4 regions of the Microtetraspora glauca genome follow, and region 2 is predicted to be linked to each of the others. Evidence: riboswitches for the same ligand, from Rfam matches in the RefSeq annotation. Region 2 holds a riboswitch; each other region holds the start of a gene.
The links. Region 2 has a riboswitch for cyclic di-AMP ahead of AB0I59_RS32755 (VldE C-terminal domain-containing protein). Riboswitches for the same ligand answer to the same signal wherever they lie in the genome.

Region 1 (4,163 bases), on a different contig from region 2:
CCATAGGTGATGATCAGGTCGAATACCTGCGAATAGGTTGAATCGCCATGATCGCCTGAGTAAAGTCGCGCCCCAGGTTTGTCTATGACGAAGGGGGCCTGAGTGCGAGGGCGTGTACCGGTGGCCGTCGGCTTGGCCGCTGTGGCGCTGCTGCTGCCCATCACCGGCGCGCAGGCGGATCCCAAGCCCACTGTCGCGCAGGCCAAGGCCAAGCTGAAGAAGCTCGACGAGCAGGCCGACAAGATCGTGGATCAGTACAACGCGGCCAACGAGAAGTGGAAGAAGGCCAAGAAGCAGTACATCGCGGTCAATACCACCTACAAGGCGCAGGCCAGCAAGGTCGAGGAGCTGCGCGAGGGGCTGGTCACGGTCGCCAACAGCACCTACCAGACCGGGGATGTCGTCTCCTTCGGTCTGTTCTACAGCCCGGACCCCGAGTCCATGCTCAGCGGTCTCGCCGCGCTCGACCAGCTCTCCCAGGGGCGTGCCCGGCGGCTCAGTGAGTACCAGGGCGCCATCGCCGACCTCAAACGGCAGCGGGACCAGAAGAAGAGCACCTTCGACGAAGCGGCCAAGGTCAAGGCCGATCTCCTCAAGGAGAAGAAGAAGGCCGACGAACTGGTCAAGGAGCAGACCGAGCTGCTGCGTCGCCTGGGCGCCTACAACGCCGGCAACCCCAACAGTGCGGGCATCGCCTATACGGGTTCGGCCTCCGGCAACGCGCTCGCCGCGCTCCAGTTCGCCTACCGCCAGATCGGCAAGCCGTACCGCTACGGCGGGACCGGGCCGGGGGCCTGGGACTGCTCAGGGCTCGTCCAGGCGGCCTGGTCGAGCGGCGGGGTCTCGCTGCCGCGTACGAGCTTCGAGCAGTGGGCCTGGGGTGCCAGCCGCAGGGTCTCGCTCGACGCCCTGGAGGCGGGCGACCTCCTCTTCCACAGTGGGTACGGGCATGTGGGCATCTACGCCGGAGACGGCAAGGTCGTCCACGCTCCCCGGACGGGCGATGTGGTGAAGGTCGTCACGCTCGCCCAGTACAACGCCATCGGCGCCGTACGTCCCTGATCTCGGCCGCCGGGAACTCCGGCGACCGCCCCGGCCGGGGCACCGGATCGCCGGTGCCCCGGGCCGCACACCCGTTGGTGTCCCGTCCGCACCGCCGTCACACTGTCGCGAGTCCGCAGGCCTCGGATCTGTCCTGTGCCGCGTATTTCGGCGGTGTTCGCGCGGCTTTCGGCGGTGTCCGCGTGGCCGGACGCCGCTGAGCGCGCCGGTGCTCTGCGGCGAGGTTCCATGTCGATGGCCCCTGGCCCGGTCCCTCCTGAGCCCGGCTTCCCCTGGTTCCGGCCCTGTGAGCCGGCATGGAGCTCGTAGGGCGCTCGATCGAGCCTCTGGGGACGGCTGTATGCCAATGGGTGAGGCCGGGGCCGGTGAATCCTGAACGCCCGCACGAACGGACGCCTCAAGGAGCAACCAGTCCCGCTCTATGCGGCGGGATCACTCGGTCCTGTTATACGGGGCGATTCGACGGTGGAAATCATGATTCCGCGATCACCTTCACCCATCGGCGGAAGCGGCATATGTGACAACTCTCACATCGTGTGCGCGAACGTCGATCGGACCCAGGGTGCTTCCCGTGGAATTTCGATCACCAAAATAGATCTACCTTCTAGGGTGTCTGCTGGTGCCAATGTGGCAGTTCCGGAGGATGTTTCGCAATATGTGACCAGAGTCACATTTTAGTGCGGAATGCATCGGGTATGCAGGGGTTTTCGTTTTACCGGAGCCTTTATTCGATCTTTATTTCTTGGCATGGACTTTGCCGACCTATGGCACGAATCGGTAACTTCTGGGCCGCGACGTGCACTCCACGCCGTCGCCATGAACGCCGGTACCAGCCGCGTTCGTGCCGATCATCCGTCGTCGTCACCCGCTTCGCGATCCCCCCGGGTGCGGCGACATGCCGAGTCCGTGCAGTCAGGAGGCACGGAGCCGGGGAACCAATGACCTTCATCGAAGGTCCGGGGTGAATCGGCGCCTTTCGCGCCGTAGGGCGACTTCCCCGCCCGAATCCGTCAGCTAACCCGGTAGGCGCAAGCGGAAGACCATAGGAGCGATCCTGTCTAGCACCCCTGCACGCCTGTCCCGCCTTGCCCGCGTCACCCTCGGTGGCGCAGCGATCACCGCCTCTGTCGCAGCCGTCGGAGCCCAGCCCGCGTCGGCCGAACCGGTGACGGACGGCCTCTCATTGGAAACGGCCACCACGACGGCGGCAGCCGCGAAGGCGGAGACTTCCGCCAAAGCGGCCATAGTCTCGAAGGTCACGATCCGTCAGGCCAAGGCAGCCCGCCAGAAGCGCCTCGCGGAGAAGGCCATCAAGGTGGCCAAGAAGCAGATCGGCGACCCGTACCGATGGGGAGCCACAGGACCGGGCGCGTTCGACTGCTCGGGCCTGGTCCAGTACGCCTGGGAGAAGGCGGGCGTCAAGATCCCCCGCACGACCTGGTCACAGAAGAGCGGCGTCAAGAAGAAGGTCTCCTGGGAGAACCTCAAGCCCGGCGACCTCATCTTCACGAGCGGCGGCGGCCACGTGGGCATGTACGTCGGGAAGGGCAAAATGATCCACGCGCCGCACACCGGCGCGCAGGTCAGGATCGACAAGCTCGACGCGTACCGCAAGAGCAGCTTCGTCGGCGCGGTCCGTCCCGGGGCCTGAGCTCCCTACGCCGAACGTCGGAATTCCCCCCGACCGACTGCCGTCCGTCCCTGGGCCGCTGCCCCCACCGAGCCCCCTCTCGGTCCGTCCCGGGGACTGAGCCCCCATCAACCCCCCAGCCGGGCGTGCCCGGCTCGAACCCCACCCGGGCGCGCCCGGGCCGCCCCCCGGCCGGGTGCGGTTCGACACCGGTACGCCGCACGGCCCCGCCCCTCTGCCAGAGGGGCGGGGCCGCGGCATGTCCGGAGGCTCGTACGATTTCGGCATGCGTGCTGTGGTCCGCCTCGGGGCGGCCGTGCTGGTCGCGGGGGCGGTGACGGCCCTGCCCGCCGACGCGCCGCCCGACCGGGCGCTGGCCACCGCGCGCGCGGTCATGGGCGAGCATCCCGAGATGTGGGCCGGAGCGTCGCTCGTCAGAGGACAGCACGCCCTCGTGATCGGCGGCCGGACGGCGGCCGATCCCCGGTCCGCCTCGCGATCCCTCTCGGCGCCCGGAGCCCGTCCGGAGGTACGCAGCGGCTCGGTGCCGGTCGCGGGGCTGGCCGCCGTGGCCGACTCCGCCCGCCGTACGGTCGCGCGGGTCTGGGGGTCCGTGGACGCGGTGATCCTCGTCCCCGCGACCGACGCGCAGGCCGCCGTTCTCGCCTCGCCCGCCGGAGTGACGGGCCTCGCCGCGCTGGCCGACGTCGATCACGTCATCGTCGCGCCCTCGGGTTTCGCCCGCCTGTCGGAGACCGGGCGCCGCGTCGTGCTCGCCCACGAGCTGACGCACGTCGCCACCGGGGCCGCGGTCGCCGGTGACATGCCGGCCTGGCTGGTGGAGGGTTTCGCCGACTACGTCGGCTATCTCGACAGCGGCCTGACCGCCCGTGCCGTCGCCAGCGAGCTCGCCGCCGAGGTCCGCGCCGGCACGCTCCCCGCGGCGCTGCCCGGCCGTGAGGCGTTCCGCCCCGGCTCGGTACGGCTCCCGCAGGCGTACGAGGAGGCGTGGCTGGCCTGCCGGTACATCGCCGAGCGGTACGGGGAGCGCGCCCTGGTGGCCCTCTATCGCGCGGCGAGCGACCATGATCTCGCCACGGCGCTGGTAAAAACATTGGGCACGAACCTCGCGGAGCTCACCGCGGCCTGGCGAGAGTACGTGCGGAGCGAGCTCGCCTGACGCGCCGCCCACGAGAGGCCACCGGGGGACTGTGAAGGGGTGATGGGGATGCCACGGAGTGACGTCGCCGGCCGGGTCGGCAGGCCCGGAGCCGGCACGGGATCCGGGAGCCGGGCGGCGGGGATCGCGCTGCTGGTCCTGGGAGCGGTCCTGATGGGGGTCGTCGCCGTCACGACCCCGTGGAACGCCCTCGGCCCCGGCGCCCCGGAGGTGCGCCCCGATCCCGCGCGGGACTTCACCCCCGCGCAGCTCGCCCGCGCCGACGCCTTCGACGCGGCGACCTCGCTTCCC
Region 2 (4,163 bases):
CCCATCCTCACGGCCAGATCTACGCCTATCCGTACGTCACCCCGCGTACCCGCCACATGCTCGGCGTCGCCTCGCGGCACAGGGGCGGGAACCTCTTCGCCGACGTGCTGGCCGCCGAGCGGACGGGTCCCCGCGTCGTGGCGTCCAATGAGCACTGGACGGCGTTCGTCCCGGCCGCCGCCCGCTATCCGTTCGAAATCCACGTCTACCCGCACCGGCGGGTGCCTGACCTGCCCGCGCTGGACCCGGACCAGCGCGCCGCGTTCGGGCCGCTCTACACCGGGGTGCTGCGCCGGCTCGACGCGCTGTTCGGCGTGGCCATGCCGTACGTCGCGGCCTGGCATCAGGCTCCGGTGACCTATCGGCGCGATCTCGCCTACCTCCACCTCCAGCTGTTCAGCATCCGGAGGGCGCCGGACAAGCTCAAGTACCTGGCCGGATCGGAGTCCGCGATGGGGGCGTTCGTCAACGACGTGGCCCCCGAGGACGCCGCCCGGATGTTGCGTGAATATCCGATAACGAGTTGATCACTACTGGATTGCAACTTTGAGTAGCAATGATCCGGGCTTTACCACTACTATCCATCGCACCGGCTGCCACAGCCGGTGCGCCTAATCCCGGGCGCCTCGCCCGGGAGCCGGGGACCCACGACGTTGTGGCGATCCATCCCCCGTTTCCGGGAACGGTCGCCGTGCACCTGGGGTGAAGGCACGCCAGTGCCAGGGCTCCTCCAGCCCGAACCCGTCAGCTAACCCGGTCGGCAGATGGAGAGGAGTGGGCTCTGCCCCGCGCGTTTCCGGCGGCCGCCGCGGCTCTGGCCGCGGCTGCCCTCGTCTTCGGTACGGCCTCAGGGGCTCACGCCGCTCCCAAGCCGAGCGAGAGCCAGCTCAGGAAGCAACTCGCCGAGCTGCGCACGAAGGTCGACAAGCTGATCGCCGACTACAACGCCAAGCGGGTCGAGCTCGCCAAGGCGCAGGAGTCCGAGAAAGCGGCCAAGGAGCGGCTGGCCAAGGCGGAATCCGACTTCGAGGCGGCCAGGCAGCAGATGATCAGCATCGCCGGCGTGCGTTACCAGACGCATGACCTGGGCCTGCTGGGCACTGACCTGCGGAACTCCGCCGTACTGACCCAGATCCAGGACGAGCAGGCCGTACTGGTCTCGCAGGTCGCCGCGCTCACGAAGGAGCGCAAGGCCGCGGCCGACGCGGCGGCGGCCCTGATCGAGCAGATCAAGACGCGGTCGCAGGAGGTCGCCGGGCAGCGCAAGGCCGCCGAGAACCTGATCGACGACATCAAGAAGAAGCTCGACCAGCTCATCCCGATCGCGCCCGGGAAGCTCGCCGGCGGCGGCTGGGCCCCGGAACTCCCCTCCGGCGGCGACAACATCACGCCCCGGACCCGCCTGATGAAGGCGGAGGTCGGTAAACACTTCGATCTGCGCTACACCGTCGGCTGCTACCGCGTGGACACCTCGGGCGAGCACCCGCTCGGCCGGGCCTGTGACTTCATGATGAGCTCGGGCGGCTCCATGCCGAGCCCGGGCATGAAGGCCCTCGGCGACAGCCTCGCCGTCTGGGCCATCAAGAACGGCTCCAAGCTGGGTGTGAATTACGTGATCTGGCAGCAACGGATCTACAACCTCGGCAGCCCCGGGTGGCGCACCATGTCCGATCGCGGCGGCATCACCGCGAACCACTACGACCACGTCCACATCTCGATGTACTAGACGCTGCCGACGGCCCCCTCGGCTCCGCGCCACCGCACCGGGAGTGCCGCTGAGCGGCCCGCGCCGCCTCAGGCGAAGAATCGCGTCAGATGCTTGACGACCGTTTCCGGTTGTTCTTCGGGGATGTAGTGGCCACTGCCCGGAACTTCGACCACCTCGACGTCGGTCCCCTTGTTCGCGAGCACCTGCCGCAGCAGCTGATAGCCTCCCTCCCCGCCTCCCATGGCCAAGATCGGCACGGTCACCGGACCATACGTCTTCTCATCCGCGATGTCCTGCCCGAAGGCCCGGTACCAGGCATTGCCGGCCCGGATCGCGTCCACGGTGGAGTAGGCGTGGGCGTAGACGTCGCGGTCGCGGTCGCTGATGGCGCCGGGATCGTCGATCAAGTAGTCGCACATCCAGTCGATCAGGTGGCGTGACCGGCCGGCGAGCAGGCGTTCAGGCAGGCCGGGAACCTGGTTGAACGCGAACCACCACAGGAAACGTCCGGGACCCGCATGGATGTCGCCGTCGATCTGCTGACGCCCGGGGCGCGGCAGCAGGGAATAGTCGTAGAACCGGTCGTCAGGGTGAGCGATGTCCAGCAGCGCGATCCGCCGCGTGCTCGCGGGATGATTGGCCGCGAAGGCGTAGGCGACCATCCCGCCGATGTCGTGCCCGGCGATGTTGACGGCATCGTGGCCGAGATGGCGCATCAGCGCGTGGATGTCGCCCGCCATCGTCTTCTTGTCATAGCCGGAGGCGGGCTTGTCCGAGCCGCCCATCCCCCGCAAGTCAACGGCGATCACTCGATAGCGCTCCGCCAAGGGCGGCATGATCTTGCGGAACTCCCACCAGGTCTGCGGCCACCCGCCCAGCAGGACCAGCGGCTCACCCCGGCCACCGATCACATAGTGCAGGCGGATCCCGTTGACGTCGGCATGGCTGCTGACGAACCCGCCCTCCAGCGAACGCGCCAGCTCCACGTCAGATGCTGCTTGCGACATGAGATCTCCAAAGCGAACGCACAAAGGATCATGGTCACGCTACCGGGGCAGGCCGAATTTCTCAGCGAATGCGGACAGTTCCTCACGTTGCTCGTCCGGTTCGGTGACGGCGGTGTTCACGACGATGCGGGTGACCCCTTGGGCGGCGAGTTCCTCGACCCGCTCGACGGGTACGTCGATGGAGGCGAAGCGGGTGTATTCCAGCGCGTCCGGGTCCCGGCCGGCCTCCGCGGCGCTGGAGCGAACGAGCTCCCACTGAAGGGCGCGCTCCTCCGCGTCCAACGCGCCACCGGGGAAGTACCCGTCGCCCCGGTGCCCGGCCCGGCGCGCGGCCGCCCGGCTCGATCCCCCGATGTGGATAGGCAGCCGTGTCACCTGGTGCGGCTTGGGGAAGCTGACCAGCTTCTCGAAGGAAAAGAACTCGCCGGCGAAGCTGACGCCGTCCTCTCCGCCGGCCCACAGTAGGCGCAGCACGTCGATCGCCTCGTCGGCGCGGCGGCCGCGGGTGGCGAAGTCGACGCCCACCGCCTGTGCCTCGCCAGGAAGGCCTCCCAGCCCTACGGTCAGTAGCCGCATCCTGCCCCTGGACAGCACGTCTATGGTGGCCAGGCGCTTGGCGAGAATCACCGGATGGTGGTAGGGCAACAACAGCACGCCGGTGCCGAACAGGATCCGTTCCGTGGCCGCGGCGACGAAGCTCAGGCAGTCGAGTGGATCGACGTAGGGCAGCGTGGGCGACAGCTCGTACGGCCCCACAGCAGCGCCGGGATACAGCACGATGTGCTCGGGCAGATAGAGCGACTCGAAGCCGCACTCCTCCACGAGCTGGGCAAAGGCCACGATCTTGTCGGGGTCGACCCCGAAATAGGGCGTGCTGTAGCTGACTCCGAACTTCATCGTGTGGTTCCTTCGCATCGTTGACACCGCGGCTTCCGGAGCGGCACAGCGGATCGTAAAACCTTGACCCTGACGTCAGGGCAAATGCGTGGCGGCTCGGGTGAGCCCTCTGGGCCGCGCGCCTCGCCACGGCGGGCGTGCGGCTCTTCGGCCGGCCCGCTGTCCTTCGGATGGGGCGAAGGCAGACGAGAGATCAGGACAGGGACGAGTGCGCGGGTTCGCCGAGAACCGTCAGGAAGTTTGATGATGGGCCGCATGCGGTACTTTCGCCGACCCTGGATGGAGTCGCGCGGGGATGAGTACGACAGTTGGGGCGCCTGTCTCTACTACCTCGCCGCTGATGACCAAGGCGACGTGCACGAGCAGATCGAGGTGTACGCCAACGGAAACGCTATTGCGTACGACCATGAGCATGATGAGGACAGATTCGGCTTCCTGACATATGCCACGCTGCATCTTGACGAGTTCGCGCCGTATGAGATCGCCGAGCGGGAGTTCCGCGACGACCTAGCCCAATACCGCCCGATGAACCGCTGAGGTGTCAGGGCACA
Region 3 (4,163 bases), on a different contig from region 2:
GTGTCACCGTCACCGCGTTCTTGCGGCGGTCCTGCGGATCGGGGTCCCGTACCGCCAGCCCGGCTTCCTCCAGGTCGTTGAGCAGGAGGACCACGTCCTTCGCGTCGAAGCCCAAGCGGCGCACCACATCCGCCTGGGCGACCGGGCCGTACTCGGACACTGCCGCGAGCACGGCGTGATGCGGCAGCTTCAGCCCTTCCTCGGCGATCGCCTCGGCGACCAGGCTCCGGCCGCGCGCCGCGACCTGGCCGGCCAGCCAGCTCGGCAGGGACTGGATGTGCGCCAGGGCGCGCGGGCGTTCGGTGGGAGTCATGGCAGCAAACTATCCCAAAATCATTGGACATCCCAATGACTTACCCCCTATGTTGAACGTCCATTGGGAATTCCAATGATTCTTCGAGCTGACGTCACATCCGGAGGTGTCCATGCGTCGTGTCCGCTATGAGGTCAGCGGCGGCCCCGCGGTTCTGTTCATCGAGGAGGCCCCTGTTCCAGAGCCCGGCCCGGGTGAGCTGCTCGTCCGTGCCGAAGCGGTCGGTGTCACGCTGCCGGCCGTACGGAAGGTGCGCGAGGGCGCCAAGCCCGTCCCGCTCGGCGGAGAGGTGGCAGGCACCGTCGCCGCCGTCGGTGAAGGCGTCACCGGGTTCGCCGTGGGCGACCGCGTCACCGGCCTCTCCTTCTCCCATGCCTATGCCGAACTGGCCCTCATCCACCACGCGATGGCCTCCGCGATTCCCGAATGGGCGACCGGCGTCGACGCCGTGGCCCTGGTCCGCAGCGGCCTGGTGGCACGCGGCGCCTACGAGGCCGGCCGCCCCCACCCCGGCGACGCCGTCCTGGTCACCGCAGCGGCCAGTGCGGTCGGCACCCTCGCCCTGCAGTATGCGAAGGCGGGCGGGGCCTCCCGTGTGGTCGCGGCCGTCAGCAGTGCGGACAAGACGGAGTTCGTTCGCGCCCTCGGCGCCGACGAGGTCGTGCTCTACGGGGACGAGTCCTGGGGCGATCCGGTCGACATCGTCATCGATGGGGTCGGCGGAGAACTCCTCAGCCCCGCGGTGCGCGCCCTGGCCCCCGGCGGCCGTCTGGTCGCCTTCAGTTCGGGCGGCGGCACAATCGACGCGTACGAGCTGCTTGTCCGGAGCGCCTCGGTCATCGGCTTCCAGATGGCGGCCATCGCCCGGGGCAAGCCCGAGGTGTACGCGCGCTGGCTTGACGAGCTCTGGGAACTCCACCGCAACCGCACACTGCGGCCCCGCGTATTCGCTGAAATCCCGCTCGCCGAAGCAGCGCGCGCCCACGAGATCATCGAGTCGCGCCGCAACCTCGGCAAGGTCGTTCTGGTCCCCTGAGACCAGGACGGCAATCCGACAGACTCGGCCGCCCGGGTCGGTGCATCCTGGATCTTCTTGGCCTACCGGGGGCGCCACCGGAATACGGCAGAAACGGGCCACGGGCCGGGTGGTTTCGGCGCACGCGTGACCTGCCGAGCGGCCGGCTGGACGTCCAGGTCGAGGGGCAGCCGTTGCCTGCCGATTGCCTGGTTCTCGTCAGGGTCATGGCGGCATCGATCGCGAGCGTCCCGTCACCGGGGACGTCGCGGCGCGGACCCGTGAAATCAGGCTCGTCCGCGTGATCGCGAAGATCCGTACGTAAATCTTTCCGGGGTCGGCGGCGTGTCACACCGGTCGGCTTCGCGCGGGCGCCGACGGTGCCAGGATCCCCCTGGCGGCAGGCGAAACCACGCCGTTCGAGCGATCACCGGGCGCCATGGTGGTACCGCACCCCCACTCTTGACCGATCATTACAGAGGTATGACCCTGTTTGTCCTCACTTGACCGATTTGAAGCGGTCTATTACCGTTTTGGGAACACGGCGCATACCTGACCTCTGCAAGGTGTGCCTGCCCCATAACCGATGACACGGTCATCCATCACTGGAACCGACCGTCGACCGCCGAGTCCGCGTTCGCGCGGAGCCGGGGACCCACCACCTTTCTGGGGTGAATCGGCATCAGTGCCGTAGGGCGACTTCCACGCCCGAACCCGTCAGCTAACCCGGTAGGCGGCATGGAAGCAAGGGAGTAGACCCCCGTAATGCGAGCCCCCAAGACTTACCTGCGTGCGGCCCTGATCACCGGCGTCCTGGCCACCGCTGCCGTGCCCGCGACCCTGGCGGCCGCCCACGCCGACACCGTCCACGCCAGCGCGTCCGCTCCCATGAGCCCCCTCCTGAAGGAGGCCGCGTCGCTGCCCAAGGTGAGCGCCACGCGGCTGCTGCAGATCGCGCAGAGCCAGGTCGGCGTCAGCGAGAACGCCTCCGGCGGCGGCACGAAGTTCCACGACTGGTACATCAACTCGCCCCGCGCCAAGGAGACCGTCGCCCGTGACGGCGGCAGCACCGGCGCCTACGCCAACGCCCCCTGGTGCGACATGTTCGTCTCCTGGGTCGGCGATCAGGCGGGCCTGCGGCCGGTCCTCGGCTGGGACGCCTACACCGTCCAGCACGCCAAGTGGTTCCAGGACAACCACCGCTGGGGCGCCACCGCCAAGCCCGGCGCGGTCGTGTTCTTCGACTGGAACGGCGGCAAGGACATCTACGGCATCGACCACGTCGGCTTCGTCATCAAGGACAACGGCGACGGGACGATCAAGACCGTCGAAGGCAACACCGGCAACGGCAAGGTCGAGATCCGTACCCGGCCGATGAGCCAGGTGACGGGCTTCGGCTACCCCGTCTACACCGCCTGATCGGTGTGACTTCGAGAACGCCCCCGGCAGACCGCCGGGGGCGTTCCGCTGTCCGGAATCCCGGGACCGAGATCTCTCCGGAGATTTGCCCGGATTCGGGTTGAACAGGGCATTCGGCGGCGGTCGACTCAAGCTGAGACCAGCCAGAAGGAGGTGCTCCGATGGGGTTCGTCCAGGTCATCGAGTACGAGACCTCCCACGCGCCTGAGGTGGAGAGTCTCCTGGATGAGTGGTGCGCCCGGACGGCGGGCGAGCGCACGGCCACGCACACGGTGCTGGCACGCGATCACCAGCGGCCCGAGCACTACGTGTCGATCGTCGAGTTCCCCTCGTATGAGGAGGCGATGCGGAACAACACGCTTCCGGCGACGAGCGAGTTCGCGCACCGGATGGAGGAGTTGTGCGACTCCCCGCCGCGCTTCGTCGATCTCGACGTCGTACGGGATGTCGAACTGTAGAGCGCACCATCGGGAAACGGGCTCCGCGAGATCGGTCGAGGATCAGGAGCCCGAGGGGAGCATCGCTCGGACCTCTGTGATCAACCGCAGGACGTCCGGTCAGCCGGGCATGTGGGAGATTGGCCTGATCACCGGCCCACAGTCCGAGGAAGAGGCACGTCCCCCCGATGACGACCTTCGAGCACACCCGCCGCGCCTGCTACACCGGCTCGTTCACCCAGGCCATCGTCAACAACCTCGCCCCGCTGTTGTTCATCGTCTTCCAGACCGGCTACCAGGTCCCGCTGGAGATGCTCGGCCGCCTGGTGCTGCTGAACTTCGCGACCCAGCTCGTCACCGACATCGTGGCGGTCAGGTACGCCGACCGGATCGGCTACCGCGTACCGCTGGTGCTCGCCCACGCCCTGTCCGCCGTGGGACTGGTGTCGCTGGCGGTGGCCCCGGCGGTCGTCCCCTCCCCGTACCTGGGACTGTGCCTGGCGGTCGTCGTCTACGCGGTCGGTGGCGGCCTGCTCGAGGTGCTCGTCAGCCCCGTGGTGGACGCCCTGCCCAGCCCGGCGGAGGGCAAGGCGGCGCAGATGAGCCTGCTGCACTCCTTCTACTGCTGGGGCCAGGTCGCCGTGGTGGCGGGCAGCACGCTCCTGCTGGCCGGGATCGGGCAGGACGCCTGGCAGATCCTGCCGCTCGTCTGGGCCGTCGTGCCGCTGGTCAACGTGGTGGCCTTCATGAAGGTCCCGCTTCCCGCGACCGTGCCCGACGAGCACCGTACGTCCCTGAAGGCGTTGCTGAGCGCGCCCGCCTTCGTCGCGGCGATCGTGCTGATGCTCGCCGCGGGCGCGGCCGAGCTGACCATGTCGCAGTGGTCGTCGCTGTTCGCGGAAGAAGGGCTGGGCGTTTCAAAGGTGTGGGGCGACCTGGCCGGGCCGTGCCTGTTCGCCGTCCTCATGGGCATCGGCCG
Region 4 (4,163 bases), on a different contig from region 2:
GGCCGCGCGGCCGAGATGCTTTCCTTCCCCACCGGCCGCGGCGAGCACATCGGCATCTCCCCCATGGCCTTCGGCACCTTGCTGGACCGTCTTCCCGGCATCGAGCAGTTCCAGCTCGTCCAGACGACGCCCACCACGCTGCGGGTGCGCCTGAAGCCCGCGGACGGCACCGACCCCGACAGCGTGTGGCAGACGGTGCGCGACGAGATCGCTCATTTGCTGACCGAGCACAAGGTCGACCACATCACGCTCGAGCGCGCCGAAGAGCCACCCGAGCGGTCGGCCGGCGGCAAATACCGCAGGATCATCCCACTGGCCAAGCCCTGACGAGAAGATTGACGGGAAGGGCACTGGCTGGTGCCGTGGCCCCACCGTCCAAGGCCGGAGCTTCTCGGGGTTGCGAACCGCCCCGGCAGTACGCGCCTGGCCGACGCCTGACCGAGATGGCTCTGGTCGAGTCGTCTGAGCTGTCCGTTCCCCGGCAGGCGCTCGAACCATGCGCGCCCGCCGGGGATTCAGGAGAAGCGCTCGATCGTCGAGGCGCCCGGTGCTTCCGCTCGCCGATTCCGCATTCGGGACGGCCGTTCGGCCCCGTACGGAGGACGGCGGGCGGAAGCCCGGTCGGCTACGCCTTGGCGGCGGGGCGGCCCAGGGCGCGCAGCTGGTCGGCGGTCAACGCGGAGACGTTCTGGTCGATCGGCGTCTCGGTGTACTGGTGGATGGCCCAGCTCTTCCAGTCGGCGGGCGGGGTGACCTCACCCTTGGCCTTGCTGTAGTGCGCCACCCACAGGGGGTACTCGGACAGCCCGCGACCGTAGGTCTCGGCGAAGTTCCAGCCGGTGTAGATCAGCGGCGTCGCGCCGGTCTTCTTCTTCACGTAGGCCAGCCAGGTCTTGGCCCAGTTGTTGACGTGCGAGACGGACAGGCCGTCGGAGGTCTCCAGGTCGAGCACCAGCAGGTCGCCGGGCTTGCTGGGCTGCGCGTTCACCACCGACAGGAAGTGGTCGGCTTCGGCGATGGGGTCGTTGTAGGTGCGGGCGAAGTGGTAGGCGCCGCGGACGATGCCCTTCTTGCCCAGCTCGCGCCAGTGCCGGGCGAAGGAGTCGTCGCGCCAGGTCAGGCCCTCGGTGGCCTTGACGATGCCGAAGTGGGCCGGGCTGGAGCTCCAGTCATGCGTGGGCTCGTGGCCGGAGACGTCCTCGCCGTAGATGAGCGGCGAGGCCTTCCCCTCGGCCGCCTGGGCGGCGGGGGCGGGGCCGTCCGGGGTGGAGTGCGCCGGGCTGGACAGGACCAGGGCGGCGGTGGTGGACACGGTGGCCAGGAGACCGGTCGCGGTCAGAACTCGGAATGTACGGGTGAGGGACATGCTGGTTTCTCCTATGAGGCATTGCTTGGGGACTGCCGTGGGGAGTGGGGTCCGCGTGGTGAGCGGGTGTCAGGGTCACGCGCCGTCGCACCCGGTCCCCCCGCGGAGGGCGGCGTGTTCTACCCCACGGCCAGACGGCGCCGGCCGGGGTTCTTCGAAGAAGGGGCAGGTCGATGCGTGGGCATGAAGGGATCGACTCCTTGCTTCCATGCCGCCTACCGGGTCAGCTGACGGGTTCGGGCGGGGAGGTGCCCTACGGCACGCAGCGCGGGCTGGCGTGTCGATTCACCCCGGGAGATGGGTCCCCGGCTCCGCTGGGAGCGGATGAGGCGGCCCACGCGCCGTCAAGACGGGAAAGACTCCCCGTCGGCGACGCACGGTCCGGGCAACGAAACGGCAACACAGGTGACGACACAGTCGTCGGTACGTACTCCGATAGTGGACCTAAGGTACACATACGGACATAAAGTGACAAACAGGACAAAGGATTCTTTACCCGGACAGGTCAACCGCCGGTCAGGCAGGGAACCTCGTGGGCTCCTCGCCCGCGCTACCCGCCGCCCATCATGCGGTTCTCCCAGGCCCAGGCGGCGATCTCCACCCGGTTGCGCACCCCGAGCTTCGCCTGGATGCCGGACAGGTGGCTCTTGACGGTGCTCAGCGAGATGAACAGCTCGGCGGCGATCTCCTGGTTGGTACGGCCCCTGGCGATGGCCCGGACGACCTCGATCTCCCGTTCGGACAGCGGCCGCGCGGGCCCGCGTGCGGCCGGGGCTCCGGCGGCCGTGAGGTGGCGCAGCAGGCGCAGGGTGACCGACGGTGAGATCAGGGCGTCTCCGGCGTTCGCGGCCCGGACGGCCTCGACGAGCAGCGCGGGACCGGCGTCCTTCAGGACGAAGCCGACCGCTCCCCCGCGCAGCGCGCCCTGAACGTACTCGTCGAGATCGAAGGTGGTGACCACGACCACCCGGAGCGGGTCCGGCACCCCCGGGCCGGCCAGCGCGCGGGTGACCTCGATGCCGTCGAGGCGGGGCATCCGGATGTCCACCAGGCACACGTCCGGGCGCAGCCGCCGGGCCAGGTCGACCGCCTCGGCGCCGTCTGCGGCCTCGGCGACCACGCTGATGTCGGGCTGGTCCTCCAGGATGAGCCGCAGGCCGCTACGGATCATCGCCTGATCGTCGGCCACCAGGACTCTGATGGTCATCCGCGCTCCCGCGCGGCGACGGGCAGTGTGGCGCGCACGGACCAGCCGGCCCCGGAGCGCGGCCCGGCGACCAGCGTGCCGCCGAGTGCCTCCAGGCGCTCGCGCATCCCGACCAGGCCGTACCCCCCGCGGTGGTGGTAGCGGGCCGGCCCAGGCGGCGCGTCGTCGACGACCTCGACGGTGACGACGTCCCGATCTCGGTCGACGCTGACCATGACCGAGCGAGCCTGCGGGGCGTGGCGGGAGACGTTGGTCAGCGACTCCTGGACGACCCGGTAGACGGTGCTGGTCACTTCGGGCGGCCACCCCGACCGGTCGTCGTCGTCGGGAAGCCGCAGGTGGACCGCCCGGCCCTGACCGTAACCGTCGAAGCGTTCGACCAGTTCGCTGAGCCCCTCGGGGCCGGGCGTGGCGGGCGCCGCGTCGTCGGCGTCGCGCAGCAGGCCCACGACCCGGCGCATCGCGGCCAGCGCGTCGGAGCCGGCGGCCTCGATGCCCGCGAAGGACCCGTCCACCTTCTCGGGGTGCTTGCGGGCGACAAGCTGGGCGGCCTGGGCCTGGACCACGATGCCGGTGATGTGGTGGGCGACGACATCGTGCAGTTCTCTGGCCAGTGCCAGGCGCTCGTCGCGGCGGACCTTCTCGGCGATGGCCCGCCGTCGCGCGTCGAACAGCCGCGGGGCCGCCCCGATCATGAGGGCGCAGAGCCATCCCGCGCCGTTCAGCACCGTCACCGTCGGGACTCCGGAGGAGAGCGCGTGTGCGGTGAACAGGCTGCCGAGGACCACCGCGAACCCTCCGGCCGCGACGGCGCAGGCGGTCAGGGCCGGGAGCGCTCTGACCGCGGAGCCGACGAGCACGGACAGGGCCACGGCCATGGCGGGGCCGGGCTCGGCGGGCAGGGCCGCGAACCGGGCGGTCAGGATCGCCGCCGCCGCGACGGCCAGGCCCGCGACCGCCGCCCACGCCCTGTGGCGCCGGCGCGCCATCGCGATCACGCACACCACCGCCCCGGCGGCGCAGTCGAACAGCCAGTAGCCGCCGCCCCAGCTCTCCGCGATCCGTGACGCCCAGAAGGCGAGCAATGCCGCGAACAGCGCGCCGAGCCCGATGTCGGCCGCGATCCCGGCCCGCCCGGTGGCCCACTCCCGCACATTCACATCGTCGAGGCTATGAGATCTCTTCCCGCGCCGAACCGGCCGAAAGTACGATCCTCGCGGCGGCGAACCGCGCTTTCGGCCGATGCCCCCACCCGTCCGGGCCCGCAGGATGAGGCCCCATGTCACATGGAAACTCTTCCTCCCGTGCTGGAAGCGGAGGGCCCGACCAGGCGCCGCGGCAGCCGCCAGGCGCTGACCGACCGCTACCCGGACATCCCGTGGAGCCGGGTCATCGGCCCGATCACCCCCAAGGGGACCGGCGTTCCCGCGTGCGCCACGACGACAGGGAAGGCACCGCGACGGCCTCCCACGGCCGACCGCGGATCGCCGCGCTCGACGTGGTGCGCGGGTTCGCGCTGTGCGGGATCCTGCTGGCCAACATCCAGCCGATAAACGCCGTCGGCGTCATCGCCGTGAAGGGGCCGGAGAC

Region 1: linked by a shared signal. The riboswitch ahead of AB0I59_RS08995 (C40 family peptidase) and the one ahead of AB0I59_RS32755 (VldE C-terminal domain-containing protein) in region 2 are both predicted to bind cyclic di-AMP.
Region 3: linked by a shared signal. The riboswitch ahead of AB0I59_RS26430 (CHAP domain-containing protein) and the one ahead of AB0I59_RS32755 (VldE C-terminal domain-containing protein) in region 2 are both predicted to bind cyclic di-AMP.
Region 4: linked by a shared signal. The riboswitch ahead of AB0I59_RS30570 (glycoside hydrolase family 25 protein) and the one ahead of AB0I59_RS32755 (VldE C-terminal domain-containing protein) in region 2 are both predicted to bind cyclic di-AMP.

The regions. Positions count from the first base shown of each region.
Region 1 is NZ_JBFALK010000003.1:577,324-581,486, reverse strand. Features, by position in the region: gene AB0I59_RS09000 (C40 family peptidase) at 103-1,062, shown strand; cyclic di-AMP (ydaO/yuaA leader) riboswitch at 1,949-2,106, shown strand; gene AB0I59_RS08995 (C40 family peptidase) at 2,246-2,713, shown strand; gene AB0I59_RS08990 (peptidase MA family metallohydrolase) at 2,979-3,872, shown strand; gene AB0I59_RS08985 (M48 family metallopeptidase) at 3,921-4,163, shown strand, end outside.
Region 2 is NZ_JBFALK010000022.1:15,928-20,090, forward strand. Features, by position in the region: gene galT (galactose-1-phosphate uridylyltransferase) at 1-527, shown strand, start outside; cyclic di-AMP (ydaO/yuaA leader) riboswitch at 599-777, shown strand; gene AB0I59_RS32755 (VldE C-terminal domain-containing protein) at 1,064-1,726, shown strand; gene AB0I59_RS32760 (alpha/beta fold hydrolase) at 1,795-2,715, opposite strand; gene AB0I59_RS32765 (TIGR03619 family F420-dependent LLM class oxidoreductase) at 2,755-3,612, opposite strand; gene AB0I59_RS32770 (hypothetical protein) at 3,868-4,149, shown strand.
Region 3 is NZ_JBFALK010000015.1:132,301-136,463, reverse strand. Features, by position in the region: gene AB0I59_RS26440 (MarR family winged helix-turn-helix transcriptional regulator) at 1-313, opposite strand, end outside; gene AB0I59_RS26435 (quinone oxidoreductase family protein) at 426-1,349, shown strand; cyclic di-AMP (ydaO/yuaA leader) riboswitch at 1,942-2,079, shown strand; gene AB0I59_RS26430 (CHAP domain-containing protein) at 2,094-2,747, shown strand; gene AB0I59_RS26425 (hypothetical protein) at 2,909-3,205, shown strand; gene AB0I59_RS26420 (MFS transporter) at 3,373-4,163, shown strand, end outside.
Region 4 is NZ_JBFALK010000019.1:129,329-133,491, reverse strand. Features, by position in the region: gene AB0I59_RS30575 (phenylacetate--CoA ligase family protein) at 1-327, shown strand, start outside; gene AB0I59_RS30570 (glycoside hydrolase family 25 protein) at 626-1,366, opposite strand; cyclic di-AMP (ydaO/yuaA leader) riboswitch at 1,564-1,708, opposite strand; gene AB0I59_RS30565 (response regulator) at 1,917-2,573, opposite strand; gene AB0I59_RS30560 (sensor histidine kinase) at 2,570-3,733, opposite strand; gene AB0I59_RS30555 (DUF418 domain-containing protein) at 4,003-4,163, shown strand, end outside.